Regions from separate parts of the Erwinia sp. AC075 genome, predicted to be linked through region 4. Evidence: predicted binding sites of a transcription regulator. Region 4 holds the regulator's gene; each other region holds the start of a gene.
The links. Region 4 encodes Fur, which represses iron uptake genes when iron is present. Its sites were predicted from a motif close to ATAATAATGAGAACNACTATCAA; they were not measured.

Region 1: fhuF (siderophore-iron reductase FhuF) is a predicted target of Fur. The motif match lies at 1,330-1,352, and genes of this name have one in related genera.
Region 2: ftnA (non-heme ferritin) is a predicted target of Fur. The motif match lies at 1,333-1,355, and genes of this name have one in related genera.
Region 3: AC0IXH_RS21900 (TonB-dependent receptor domain-containing protein) is a predicted target of Fur. The motif match lies at 1,603-1,625, and genes of this name have one in related genera.

The regions. Positions count from the first base shown of each region.
Region 1 covers NZ_CEEDEU010000001.1:3,112,517-3,115,634, forward strand. The annotation lists gene AC0IXH_RS14715 (GGDEF domain-containing protein) at 1-899, shown strand, start outside; gene fhuF (siderophore-iron reductase FhuF) at 1,386-2,174, shown strand; gene AC0IXH_RS14725 (YbaK/EbsC family protein) at 2,247-2,714, shown strand; gene AC0IXH_RS14730 (MFS transporter) at 2,765-3,118, opposite strand, start outside.
Region 2 covers NZ_CEEDEU010000001.1:4,683,563-4,686,680, forward strand. The annotation lists gene AC0IXH_RS21760 (c-type cytochrome) at 1-552, shown strand, start outside; gene ftnA (non-heme ferritin) at 637-1,146, opposite strand; gene AC0IXH_RS21770 (sugar-binding transcriptional regulator) at 1,437-2,336, opposite strand; gene AC0IXH_RS21775 (tagatose-bisphosphate aldolase) at 2,605-3,118, shown strand, end outside.
Region 3 covers NZ_CEEDEU010000001.1:4,708,715-4,711,832, reverse strand. The annotation lists gene AC0IXH_RS21900 (TonB-dependent receptor domain-containing protein) at 1-1,478, opposite strand, end outside; gene AC0IXH_RS21895 (Rdx family protein) at 1,742-2,023, shown strand; gene AC0IXH_RS21890 (MFS transporter) at 2,237-3,118, shown strand, end outside.
Region 4 covers NZ_CEEDEU010000001.1:2,278,826-2,281,943, reverse strand. The annotation lists gene AC0IXH_RS10740 (beta-N-acetylhexosaminidase) at 1-990, shown strand, start outside; gene fur (ferric iron uptake transcriptional regulator) at 1,051-1,494, opposite strand; gene fldA (flavodoxin FldA) at 1,856-2,386, opposite strand; gene ybfE (LexA regulated protein) at 2,537-2,818, opposite strand; gene ybfF (esterase) at 2,966-3,118, opposite strand, start outside.

The sequences.
Region 1 (3,118 bases), 830 kb from region 4:
CAGGGAAATTTCCGATATTAAATCTGGTCGCGGTAATTACCGGTTTGCTGTGGACGTGGCAAATTTACGATAAGTACGAAACGGTATTTTATTTCGACGGCAGCTTTTTAGTAATCAGTCTGATTAGCGTGTTTTTTATCAGTGCCATCGCGCTGGGCGACCATCTGCTGGCATTTTGCCTGCATACGGCTCCGCCTTCCGTCGCGGTGTTGGTGCTGGACCACGGGCAGAACACGCTGCTGATCCTGTTTACCATTGCGCTGCCGCTGATTGGCTTTACCTTGCACCACCTGATGCAGCGCCGCCGGGACAACTTTACCCTGCGCCTGATGCGGCAGCTGTATGAAGAGAAAGAGACCTACAGCGACCTCAGCATGCTCGATCCGTTGACCGGGCTGTACAATCGCCGTGGGCTGAAAAACCGGCTGGAGAACATCCTCGAGAACCACGCGGGCAGCCACTTCGTGCTGCTGCTGGATATCGATAACTTCAAGGCCTACAACGACAACTACGGCCATGCGATGGGCGATCAGGCGCTGGCGCGCGTCTCGGTGGCGATACGGGATGCGGTGCGTTCAAGGGACATTGTGACCCGCTATGGCGGCGAAGAGTTTCTGGTGCTGCTGACCAACGTCAATGAGTCGATTGCCCGCAAACTGTCGGAGCGCATCCGCCAGTACGTGCTGAATCTGGAGATCCCGCATCTGTTTAATGACCGGGTCGCCACGCACGTCACCATCAGCGCCGGGTTTGCGCCCTTAATCGAAGAAGATTTCGATGCGGCGCTGGCCAATGCCGACCGCGCACTTTATCTGGCAAAAGGCCGTGGACGTAATACGATCCTCTCCTTTGAAGACATAACGAAAAGTCCGCTTACCCACCCCGCAGATGCAATGTGATATTTTTAACTGGCCCGGACGCCCGGGCCAATACGTTGAATTAATTTATCGCTCTCCTTAATACAAATCCCAGACCTGACGGGTATATCTGGCATAATGACCTGCGCTTTTATTCCCTATTCATTAAGCCGATGAATGAAAAATTGTTGTTAATAAAAAATGGCAATAATGCATTCTATGGCGGAGGTGATAACAGAAAATAACCCAGCCATTGTTATTCCCTATAATTGGAATTAACTCTACAATGCCGGGAAACGTCCCGGTTATGGAATAAGCTGCTATAAAGCCGTCAATAACGCCTGCCTGTTAATCTACAGCGTAATCCCTGCTGTTATTATGGCCAATGCGATCAAAATTCAGCCAGGTTGCTTATCAATTGCCTTCCAGACCCGGCGCACAATTTGCTGCTTGTTTGTGCGTATGGCCTCAGATAGAATCAAGAACGATTATCATTTGTTTTTGTATTCGGTTTACGCTGGAAATCCCATGGCCACCATCGTCCGTCAGGCAGTTGAGTATGGTTCACATCCGCTGATCTTTTTGCAGAGCAATCGTTCGCTGGCGTCTTCGCTGCGCGCCTTGTTCAGTGAACACCGTGCTTATTTCCTGGATAGCGTGAAGCTGGGGGAAGAAGCGCCCGCCAGCAGCATGACGCTGGACCGCTGGTCGACACCGGAGAATTTCGCCCGCCTTAACGCGCAGTACGCTGACTATATCTACCGTGAGCAGGGCGAGATGGAACGCGAAAACAAGCCGCTGCAGTCGCTCTGGGCGCAGTGGTATTTCGGCCTGGTGCTGCCGCCGATGATGATGGCACTGCTGATTGAAAACCGCCCGCTGGACTGCTCACCCGAGCATTGCCACGTTGAGTTCCATGAAACCGGCCGCCCGGCAACCTTCTGGTTTGACGTGCGCGAAGATGAAGAAGCCCGTTTCCTTAGCCCACAACGTCGTATGGATCGCCTGATCCAACAGCATCTGATCCCGGCGGTGCGCGCCATTGAGCAGCACGGTGATATCAACGGCAAGCTTATCTGGAGCAACACCGGCTTCGCCGTGCACTGGTTCCTCGGTGAACTGGCCCCTCTGCTGGGCAAATCCCTGCACGCCGAACTCGAACACGCCTTCTTCTTCAGCAAAACCCTGCTGGACGGTTCCGACAACCCTTTCTATCGCACCATGCTCCCGCGTGACGGTGAAATGCAGCGACGTACCTGCTGCCAGCGCTATCGCCTGCCGGAAGTTGAGCGCTGCGGAAACTGCACGCTAAGCTAAATTAACGCCTTCCCGTTTACAGTCAGTCTGCTCTGTGGCAACTTTATGCGCTTCGTTATGTGGGAGAAAAGCATGAGCCTGGAGTCTGTACGGCAGTTCTTTGCCGAGCGCGCCCCTGATATTGGCATTATCGAGTTGGCCGAGAGCACGGCAACGGTCGCTCTGGCGGCACGGGCACACCATGTGGAGCCTGGCCAGATTGCCAAAACCCTGTCGCTGAAGGTGAAAGATCGGGTGGTATTAATTGTGACTCGCGGCGATGCCCGCCTGGATAACCGTAAGCTGAAAGCGACGCTGGGTGCCAAAGCGCGCATGCTCAGCACTGATGAAGTGGTGAACTGGACCGGTCATCCGGTCGGCGGCGTCTGCCCGTTCGGACTGGAAACCCCTTTACAGATCCTGTGCGATATCTCGCTGAAGCGTTATGAAGAAGTGCTGCCTGCAGCCGGATCGATTAACAGCGCCGTGCGTATTTCGCCCGAGATGCTGGCGCAACTGACCGACGCCAAATGGGTCGACGTCTGCGAGATCCCTGCCTGACGGCAACAAAAAAGGGCGGCTTTGAGAGCCGCCCTTTTGCTATCCGTCTCTTAGCGGGACTGTTCGCTCACCTTGCCGGGTGACGCCGAAATCTCCACCCCGCGCGTTTCCCTGCCGAACGCCACCAACACACAGATCAACACCGCCACGGTGCCAGCGACAATCGCCATCGCCAGGCCATAGTTGTTGCCATGCGCTTCCGCTATCGAGGATTGCAGCGTGGCATTGACTGAGGCAATCAGGTTACCCAGCTGATAAACGAAGCCTGGCAGCACCGCGCGGGTATTGGCCGGCACCAGCTCGGTCAGGTAGGTAGGCACCACGCCCCATGCGCCCTGCACCATAAACTGCATCAGGAACGCGCCCAGCCCGATCATCACCGAACCGGTTGAGAAGGCCCAGAG
Region 2 (3,118 bases), 2.4 Mb from region 4:
AACAGCGCCGCGTTCGGATCGATGACCGACGTGATTGAGCACAGCACGCAGCACCTGAGCGATCGGGATGTGAATGCGATGGCGGTGTACCTGAAAAGCCTGAAATCGTCGAATCCAAAAGCCGTGGCACCCGAACCCGACAGCCGTACCCAGGCAGCGCTGGTAACAGGGGATATGAGCAAACCGGGAGCGCAGGTGTATATGGATAACTGCGCCGCCTGTCACCGCACCGACGGTAAAGGCTACAGTAAAACCTTCCCGGCGCTGGCACACAACCCGGCGATCTTAAGCGACGATCCGTCGTCACTGATAAGCATTGTCCTGCGCGGGGGCAAAGCGGCGGTAACGCACCAGGCGGTGACCGGATTAACCATGCCGGACTTCGGCTGGCGTCTGGACGATCGCCAGGTGGCGGATCTGTCGACCTTTGTTCGCAGCAGTTGGGGGAATAATGCGCCGGCGGTGAAACCCGAGCAGGTGAAGGCGCTGCGTAAAACGGTGTCGACCGTGGAGCGCAAGGATCCGGACAAGCAGCAACAACCGCAGCAATAACCTGCCACTAAAAAGCAAAACGCCTGACAAATGCTGTCAGGCGTTTTTTTTTAACTTGGGCTATCGCGCCCGGACTGACCCGGCTTAAGCCTGTGGGTTGCTGGTGGTGCTCATCTTCATCAGATCTTTATCAACGAAGAACATGCCCTGTCCACCGGTGCCAACCAGCGCCAGTTTATCCAGTACGGATTTGAACAGCTTCTCTTCTTCGTGCTGCTCGGAAACGTACCACTGCAGGAAGTTAAAGGTCGAGTAGTCCTGAGTGGTCATTGACGCGTGCGCCAGCTCGTTGATTTTGCCGGTGATCAGCTTCTCGTGCTCATAAGCCTGCTCCAGCACTTCGTTCAGCGAGTTAAAGGTCACCGGCGGAGCCGCAATGCTGCCCAGTACCGGCATCGCGCCGGTGTCGCTCAGGTAGTTAAACAGACGCTGCATATGCTGCATCTCTTCAACAGAATGTTCACGCATAAAGGCCGCAGCCCCTTCAAACCCTTTGTCAGCACACCAGGCGCTCATCTGCAGATACAGATTGGCAGAGTAGAACTCCAGGTTTAATTGATCGTTCAGTTTGGCGGTCATGTCGGCAGTCAGCATAAAGGCTCCATTAGCGATGATGGGATATTATTAGAAGTGTCATTGGGCGCAATTATGCACGCATGTTGCCTAAATAAAAACCGTTAGTTGCGGTTTTTATCTTATTATTTGGTGTTCGTAACATTATGATAGTTAAGTGATAACTATTCGCGCATTAATACCAATTATTCAATTTTCCAAATGGTTTTGATAACCATTCTTATTGTTATTTGCGCGGGATTTAACTGCTGAAAAACGCATAATGTGACGCTAAAAAATAACGCCCCCGAATAAATCAGGGGGAATTATTATCACTCCACCATTAAGCGGTCGAGGATTGCCTGGGCGGTGGTGACATCGGTCACCAGCGCGTTGATCATCCCGGAGCGCACCGCGCCAATGATGCCAGCCGCTTTTTCCGGCGTGGCCGCCACGCCAATACTCAGCGTGGTATTGCGCAGCTGGGCGGTGGAGGCGGCGATCATCCGCTCTTCGCCTTCCCAGTGCAGGATCTCACCGCTTTCGGTCACGTAATGCCGCAGCACGTCGCCCGCCGCCTGGCTGAGCGCCTGTTCATTGGCGGTGGCGGTGGTGGTTTCTGACGGGGCCGGCAAATGATGGGTTAAGCCGACGCCGACAATCGCCACGTCGAGGTTATCCCACAGTGAAATAATTTGCTGCACGCCGGCATCGGCCAGAAAGGCTTCGCGTAGCATCGGCGAGGTCAGATAGGGCGCATGCAGGAAATGCGGCACGCCGCCCATCTGTTCCGCCGCCTGACGGACAAATTCATTGATCTGAAAATGCGCTGCCGCCTGCTGCATCCCGCCGTTCATCGCTACCGTCATCACGCCAGGAATTTTCGGCAGGCCGCCCATCGTCACTTCCCGCACCGCGCGACCCCAGCCAATGCCGATCACCGAACCGGCCGCCAGATCGGCCTGCTGCAGCAAACCCGCCAGCGGCGTGGCCAGCGAGCCGAGGATATTGGTCGGCGGTGGCTCCACCACGGCGGCGCTTTTCAGCCCCAGCCGCTGGATAAGATCGGCGGTGATCTCTTCAGGCGACGTCAGCTCCACCACCTCGATCCGCACGATCCCCGCCGCGCGGGCTTTGTTGAGCAGCCGCGAGATGGTGGCGGTCGATACGCCCAGTTTTTTAGCAATGTCCACCTGAGCCATGTCTGACTGATAGTGCAACTTTGCCACCATATGCATCATCGCCCGCGTTGTCGCGGCGTCTTGTAAAAGAGGTTCTTTCAGCTTGAAATTCCTTTCTGCAATGTATTACACTCAGTTCATCGATTGAAGGATTATTGCGCAACACCCCACAAATTGCAATGCGTATACCCGGCAAAAACCCTGACAGGACGCCGCATCAGCACTGATGCTCCAGGGGGATCGGGTATGAAGTCGCACACTGAAAAATGAGGCTGTAACCGTGTTCTAAAACTGAAAAACTGTCCAGGAGACAAAAATAATGTCACATATGTCAACGTCAGAACTGCGTGGTTATCAACAGATTTGCGGCAGCAACGGCGCAATGCTGGTCATTGCCTGCGATCAGCGTGGCGCAATGCGCAGCCTGCTCTCATCCGACCCGGATCAGCAGAAAGCCATTTCCGAACAGCAACTCGGTCGCATCAAGGCGGACATCACCCAGTATCTGGCAAGCCAGGCCTCCTGCGTGCTGGTGGATCCGGTCTGTGCGGTCCCCGATTTGGTGGATGACGGCATCATTGCCCGCGACACCGCGCTGCTGATTGGGCTGGATGCCTCAGGCTGGGATACCACCGCCGAAGGCTACCGCAATTCACGTCTGGTGGAAGGCATCAACGCCCGGCGCGTACGTGAGCTGGGCGGCAACGGTGGCAAAATCATGGTCTACCTGCGTGCCGATCGTCCGGAGGCCAACGACCATAACCTCGCTATTCTCCGCAACTGTATCGAAGACTTCAGCAAAGAAGATCTGCTGCTGGTGGTCGAGTTCCTTA
Region 3 (3,118 bases), 2.4 Mb from region 4:
TCCGAGTTCTCTTTGCCATACAGGGTGTTCAGCTCGGACTCGTCCAGCACGGTGCTGCCGGTGGTCAGGCTGGAGAGGTTTTGTGGCTTGGTGGTCTGATGCGCCACCCGCACGCCCGGCACGATTGAGAAGCCGTGACCGTCCAGATCGAACTGGATTGCATCCTGCACAAAGGCACCCAGCGCATAGCTGCGGCTGTCGGACTCCGGCTGCATGATCGCCGAATAGACGCTTGGGGCCGGATCTTCCCGGAACGGACGTTTCGTCTCGGTGACACGGCCGTTCAGGCCGGCGCTCAGTTCATGGCGACCCAGCGCCTTGCTCAGCTGCGTTTCGAAGCCGTAGGTATCGACGTCATAGTTTGAGTAGACGCGCTCCTGGCTGCTGGTGCTGATGGGCATCAGGGTATTGTCGTGCGCCTGGGTCTGCTGGTAATAGACTTTGTTGCTGAGGGAATCGATAAACGCATTGGCTGGCGTCCACTCATCCTTCAGGCTGACGCCCCAGCGGCGGGTATTACTCTGCTGTTGCGAGGTGCCGAGAATGCTGCTGCCCGCCGAGTTCCAGGTGTCGTAATGGGTGTGGTTGGTCTTGTCGTAATAATCGACGGTGCCGGTCAGCTTGTGCTCGTCATTGGGCTGCCAGATCGCCGAGGTCATCAGCGCGTTGGAGTGCCAGTTGGCCGGATAGGCATCGATGGTGCCGCTGTTATTGCGGGTTTGCTGGCCGTCACGGCGGCTGTAAACAAACACGCCACGCAGCGTTTCGTCGCCGGCTGCGGCGGTAATGCCGTTATGCCAGCTGCGGTTGGCCGAGTCGTAATCAGACTGATAACCAAAGTAGGTCGATTTGTACGGCGACAGGTAATCGTCGGCGGATTTCGGCTGGAAGGAGACCGCGCCGCCAATGGCGGTGTTGGCCGTCGCCGTTGAGGTCGCACCGGATTCAATGTCCACCTGGCCGTACATATACGGGTCGAGATAGTCACGGCCAATGCCGAAGGTGTTTAATCCGGCGCGGCTGACGTAGCTGCGGCCGGTGGCATCCGGCTGCGGAATGCCGTCCACGTCCAGTCCAACACGGTTACTTTCCAGACCACGGATGTTGTAGCCGGTATAGCCGCTGCGGTCGAAGCCGCTTTTGCCAGCGGACGATCCGCCGCTGACGCCGGTGGCGCTGATTAACGGCTCATAGCGCATCACCGAGCCAAAGTCGTTGGTGCCCTTTTGCTGCATTTCTGCGGCGGTAATGGTGGTTTTGCTGCCCGCCTGTTTTTCCGGCTCGGGCGCGGTCACCGTCATGACGGCTTCCGACTGGCTTTTCTTGCCGGAGATCGCCAGTGGCGTGCCAGAATGGCTGGCTTCAGGAAGTGGTGCGGTGGTGCGTGTTTCAGCAGCGATGCTAAAACCGGTGGTAACCAGCGTGCCGAACAGCACGGACTTCTGGATAAACCCCTGAGAATTGAAAGATTTGCGCATTTAGTAAGCCTTTATTCTTTATTAGTATCGACTCATACATTGCGGCCGCAATCCAACAAGATTGCGAAAACTCCATACGCATCCGGCGCTATGTAGGTCATTCCATGACGACTGTCAAACGCGAATGATAATGAGATCGATTCTCTATATCAACAACCTCCACAATTAATTCACAATGTTAAAAAAGCGTCAGCAACACCCACTTGACAGTGCAGCAACCAACGCCGGAAGATGAGCGCCTGTTTTTAGAGAAGGACATCGCGATGAAAACCGCTCCTGCCATCACCATTCACTACTGCTCGCAGTGCAACTGGCTGCTGCGTGCCGGCTGGATGGCGCAAGAATTACTGCATACGTTCAGCACCGATTTAGCCTCGGTCAGCCTGGTGCCCGGCACCGGCGGCATTTATCAGATCTTGATTGACGAGCACATTATCTGGGACCGTAAAACCGACGGCGGCTTCCCGGAAGCCAAAGAGTTGAAGCAGCGCGTGCGGAACTTCTGCTTCCCGGAGCGGGAACTGGGACATATCGACACGAAATAACCCCTGCGCGGGCGGCATCATCCTTGTGTCATCCGGCGGCTTCACGCTAAACTTAGCGCCGCATCGCTGCCCTTGCTGGCAGAAAGATGACACAAGGGCCGGAACAGGCCCGATAACAAGAAACACCCCTCACTTACCTGCCCTGCCTGAAGACCTGCGCTCCCGCCTGTGGCTGGAGTAACTTCTCATCGTTAATTAAGTGCACCCTTTTCTATGGATACATTAGATTCAGCTACACCCGTGCGTGGCGTCGGCCCGCTGCTCTTTTCCCTTGCGTTGGGCGCCTTTGCCATCGGCCTGAGTGAGTTCGTGATTATGGGACTGCTGCCGCAGGTTTCCAGCGCGATGAACGTCAGCCTGGCGGAAGGCAGCAAATTTATCAGCTACTACGCGCTTGGCGTGGTGGTTGGCGCACCGCTGTTCTCCCTCAGCACCGCCCGTTTGTGCCGTAAACATCAGCTGATGATTTTTATCTCGCTGTTTTTGGTCGGCAACCTCAGCAGCATGCTGGCCAGCAATGCGCATATGCTGGTGATTTCCCGCTTCCTGAGCGGGCTGCCGCACGGTGCCTTTCTCGGTGTAGCCGCGCTGGCTGCGGCGTCACTGGTCGAAGAGAATCGCCGTGGACAGGCGGTGGGCAGAGTGATGTTGGGCCTGACGCTGGCGTCGTTGCTGGGTAACCCGGCGGCGACCATGCTCGGCGAACATCTCGACTGGCGCTGGGCATTTGCCTGCGTCTCGGTGCTGACCGTGATTGATGCGCTGCTGATCTACAAGCTGTTCCCGGTGCAGAAAGAGCGTGAGCAGAGCTCGCCGTTGAAAGAGATCCGTGGCCTGGCGAACCTGCGCCTGTGGTTAACGCTGGGGATTGCGGCGATTGGCTTTGGCGGCATGTTTGCGGTGATCAGCTATATCACCCCGATCCTGACCATGGCGGCGCACCTCTCCACCTTCTGGCTGCCGTTTGTGCTGTTCGCATTTGGTCTGGGCATGGTGATTGGCAATCTGGCGGGTGGCCGTATGGCTGACGGCAAAATCATGCTGTCGATCTTCAGCATCCTCGCGTGGAGCGTGGTGGTGCTGACCATCTTCCCA
Region 4 (3,118 bases):
GTTGAAGGCACCGGTTTACTGGACTTAAGCCAGCAAGATAAGCCGTGGGCAAAATCCCAGGTCTGCCAGACGATGATTGAAGAAGGAAAGATTGAAGACCTGGATCATCTGCCGAGCGACTTTGCCCTTAACGTCAGCAAGCAGGTTAAGGCACACGGTATCGGCAAAATGCAGGCCTGGCAGGATGGTATTAAAGACGCTAAAAATGCCAAAGCCTTCGCAACGGACAGGGTTGCGGTCAACTTCTGGGATACGCTGTTTTGGGGCGGTTTTGATTCTGCCAATGACTGGGCAGGCAAAGGTTATGAAGTGATCGTCTCCAATCCGGATTACCTGTATCTCGATTTTCCTGCCGAGGTGAATCCGCTGGAGCGGGGATACTACTGGGGAACGCGCTTTACCGATGAACGGAAAATTTTCCACTTCGCGCCGGATAACTTGCCACAAAACGCCGAGACTTCCGTCGATCGCGACGGCAAACCTTTCACGGCTAAATCTGACAAGCCCTGGCCTGGCGCTCACGGCATCTCCGCTCAACTGTGGAGTGAAACCACCCGTACCGACGCGCAGGTGGAGTACAAGCTTTTCCCGCGCATTTTGTCCGTGGCGGAACGCGCCTGGCACCGCGCAGCCTGGGAGCAGGATTATAAAGCCGGCAAAGAGTATACCGGCGGCAAAACCCGCCTGGTAGACCAGCAGGCTCAGCTGAAGGACTGGCAGCGGTTTGCCAACCTTCTGGGGCAACGTGAATTGGCAAAACTGGATAAAGCCGGCATTGCTTATCGCTTGCCGGTGCCCGGTGGGGTGGTGCAGGACGGTAAGCTGGTGGTCAATACCGAGCTACCGGGCTTAACCGTTGAGTACAGCCTGGACGAGGGGACAACCTGGCAGCAGTGGCAGGCGGATCAACCGCCGGCGGTGGCCGGTAAGGTATTGCTGCGTACGCGCAGTCCTGATGGTCTGCGCGTCAGCCGGACGGAAGCGCTGTAACGGGGCGACAGGCAAAAAAAAACCGGTGAAGGATCACCGGTTTTTTGCTGTTAGTGTAGATTACTTGTCGTGCAGCGTCTCATCTTCACGGCAGTCACCGGTTGAGCAGTGACCGTAAAGGTACAGGCTGTGGTTACTGAGTTTGATGCCGTGGCGCGTGGCGATATCACGCTGGCGAGCTTCGATGTTTTCATCACGGAACTCGATCACCTTGCCACAATCCAGGCAAATCAGATGATCGTGGTGATGCTGCTGAGTCAGTTCGAAAACGGATTTACCACCTTCGAAATTATGACGGGTAACGATCCCGGCATCATCAAATTGGTTAAGAACGCGGTAAACCGTCGCCAGACCAATCTCTTCGCCCATGTCAATCAGACGCTTGTACAAGTCTTCCGCACTGACGTGATGGCCCTCAGGTTCCTGAAGTACTTCCAGAATTTTAAGTCGTGGAAGCGTGACTTTCAGGCCGGCCTTCTTTAATGCGGTGTTATTGTCAGTCATGCGGATATTGTCCTGTTACTTTGCTAGTCACTTTGTGGCTGAAAAGCCCTGAACATCGGTCGTCGCGAAAAGCCAAACGTCTCATTATAGAACTGATATTTCGAAATGAACACCACTGGCGATGCATCTCAATCAAGGGAGGTAAGGAGAAGAGTCGTTACGTCCGTGAGAGCAAGCGGTTGGGCTGACATTTCGCTCTGCCTCATCATAGTCGCTATTAGAGCGAAAGGCGCTGAGAAAGCGGGTGACCGATGGCGATATTTTACAGATTTGCAGATGAAAGTTACAAAAATGTGTCTATTACTTCTATAGGAAAAACCACTGGCCTGATGTGAGATACCTCCCAATCAGGCCGGTCTGATTACGCTTCCAGGATTTCTTTCAGCTGGAGCTCGTCATAAATCTGTTTGACCCACTGCTCGGTGCGCTCACTGGTGAGTTCTGGCTGACGATCTTCGTCAATAGCCAGACCGAGGAAGTGCTTATCATCCGCCAGCCCTTTCGAGGCTTCAAAATGGTAGCCTTCAGTTGGCCAGTGACCGACGATCACCGCGCCTTTAGGCTCGATAATGTCGCGGATGGTGCCCATCGCGTCACAGAAGTACTCAGCGTAATCTTCCTGATCGCCACAACCGAACAGCGCAACGAGCTTGCCGTTGAAATCAATTTCTTCCAACGTCGGGAAGAAATCATCCCAGTCGCACTGCGCTTCGCCGTAGTACCAGGTTGGGATACCGAGCAGCAGAATATCAAAGGCTTCAAGGTCTTCTTTGCTGCTTTTAGCGATATCATGAACTTCAGCCACCTCTTTACCGAGCTGCTTCTGGATCACTTTTGCAATGTTTTCTGTATTGCCCGTATCGCTGCCAAAGAAAATGCCTACGATTGCCATGACTTACTAACCTCTTGAAACGTATTGATAGGGTAAAGGCTGCTTATTACAGATACCGGCAATGATAGCAGACAGCTACAGGGGGATAAATGAGTAATCCGCCTGCTTTTGTCGCTTTGTGCTTCACCGGGGGGTGCTGAAAGCGCCTGTTCAGCGGTCCTGATCGGCCAACTGCGCCATGACCATTTCTTCAATCAGCTCGCTGCGGCTCATATTACGCTGCTCGGCAAGCTGGTTCAGAGCATCAACCGCGTCACTGTTCATTTTCAGTTCAACGCGCTTCAGCCCGCGCACTTTATCGCGCTTAAGCTGGTTGCGTTTGTTGATACGCAGCTGCTCATCACGCGTCAGCGGATTGGTTTTTGGTCGTCCCGGGCGACGGTCATCTGCGAACAGATCGATCGTGGTGCGGTCCGTGTTTTCTTTTGCCATAGAATCGTGATACTGAAAGGCTGGAGTTCTGATGGTTCAGGCCTGATGTCGGCTGAAATTCGTGCAGCGACAAATTTTTAGCGCGCCATCATACCCCAGCGAAAGTCATGACGACAATGATTTAGCCATCTCAGGATATAATTGTTTTTACAGCGCAAAAAAACGGCGTATTGCGCGCAAAACAGCATCAGGTTTCTCGGCATGGACCCAGTGACCGGCACCGTTGACCACATGCGCACGGGCTTTGGGGAACTGCGCCAGCAGGGCGTCACGATATTCATCGGCCAGGTAGGGCGAACG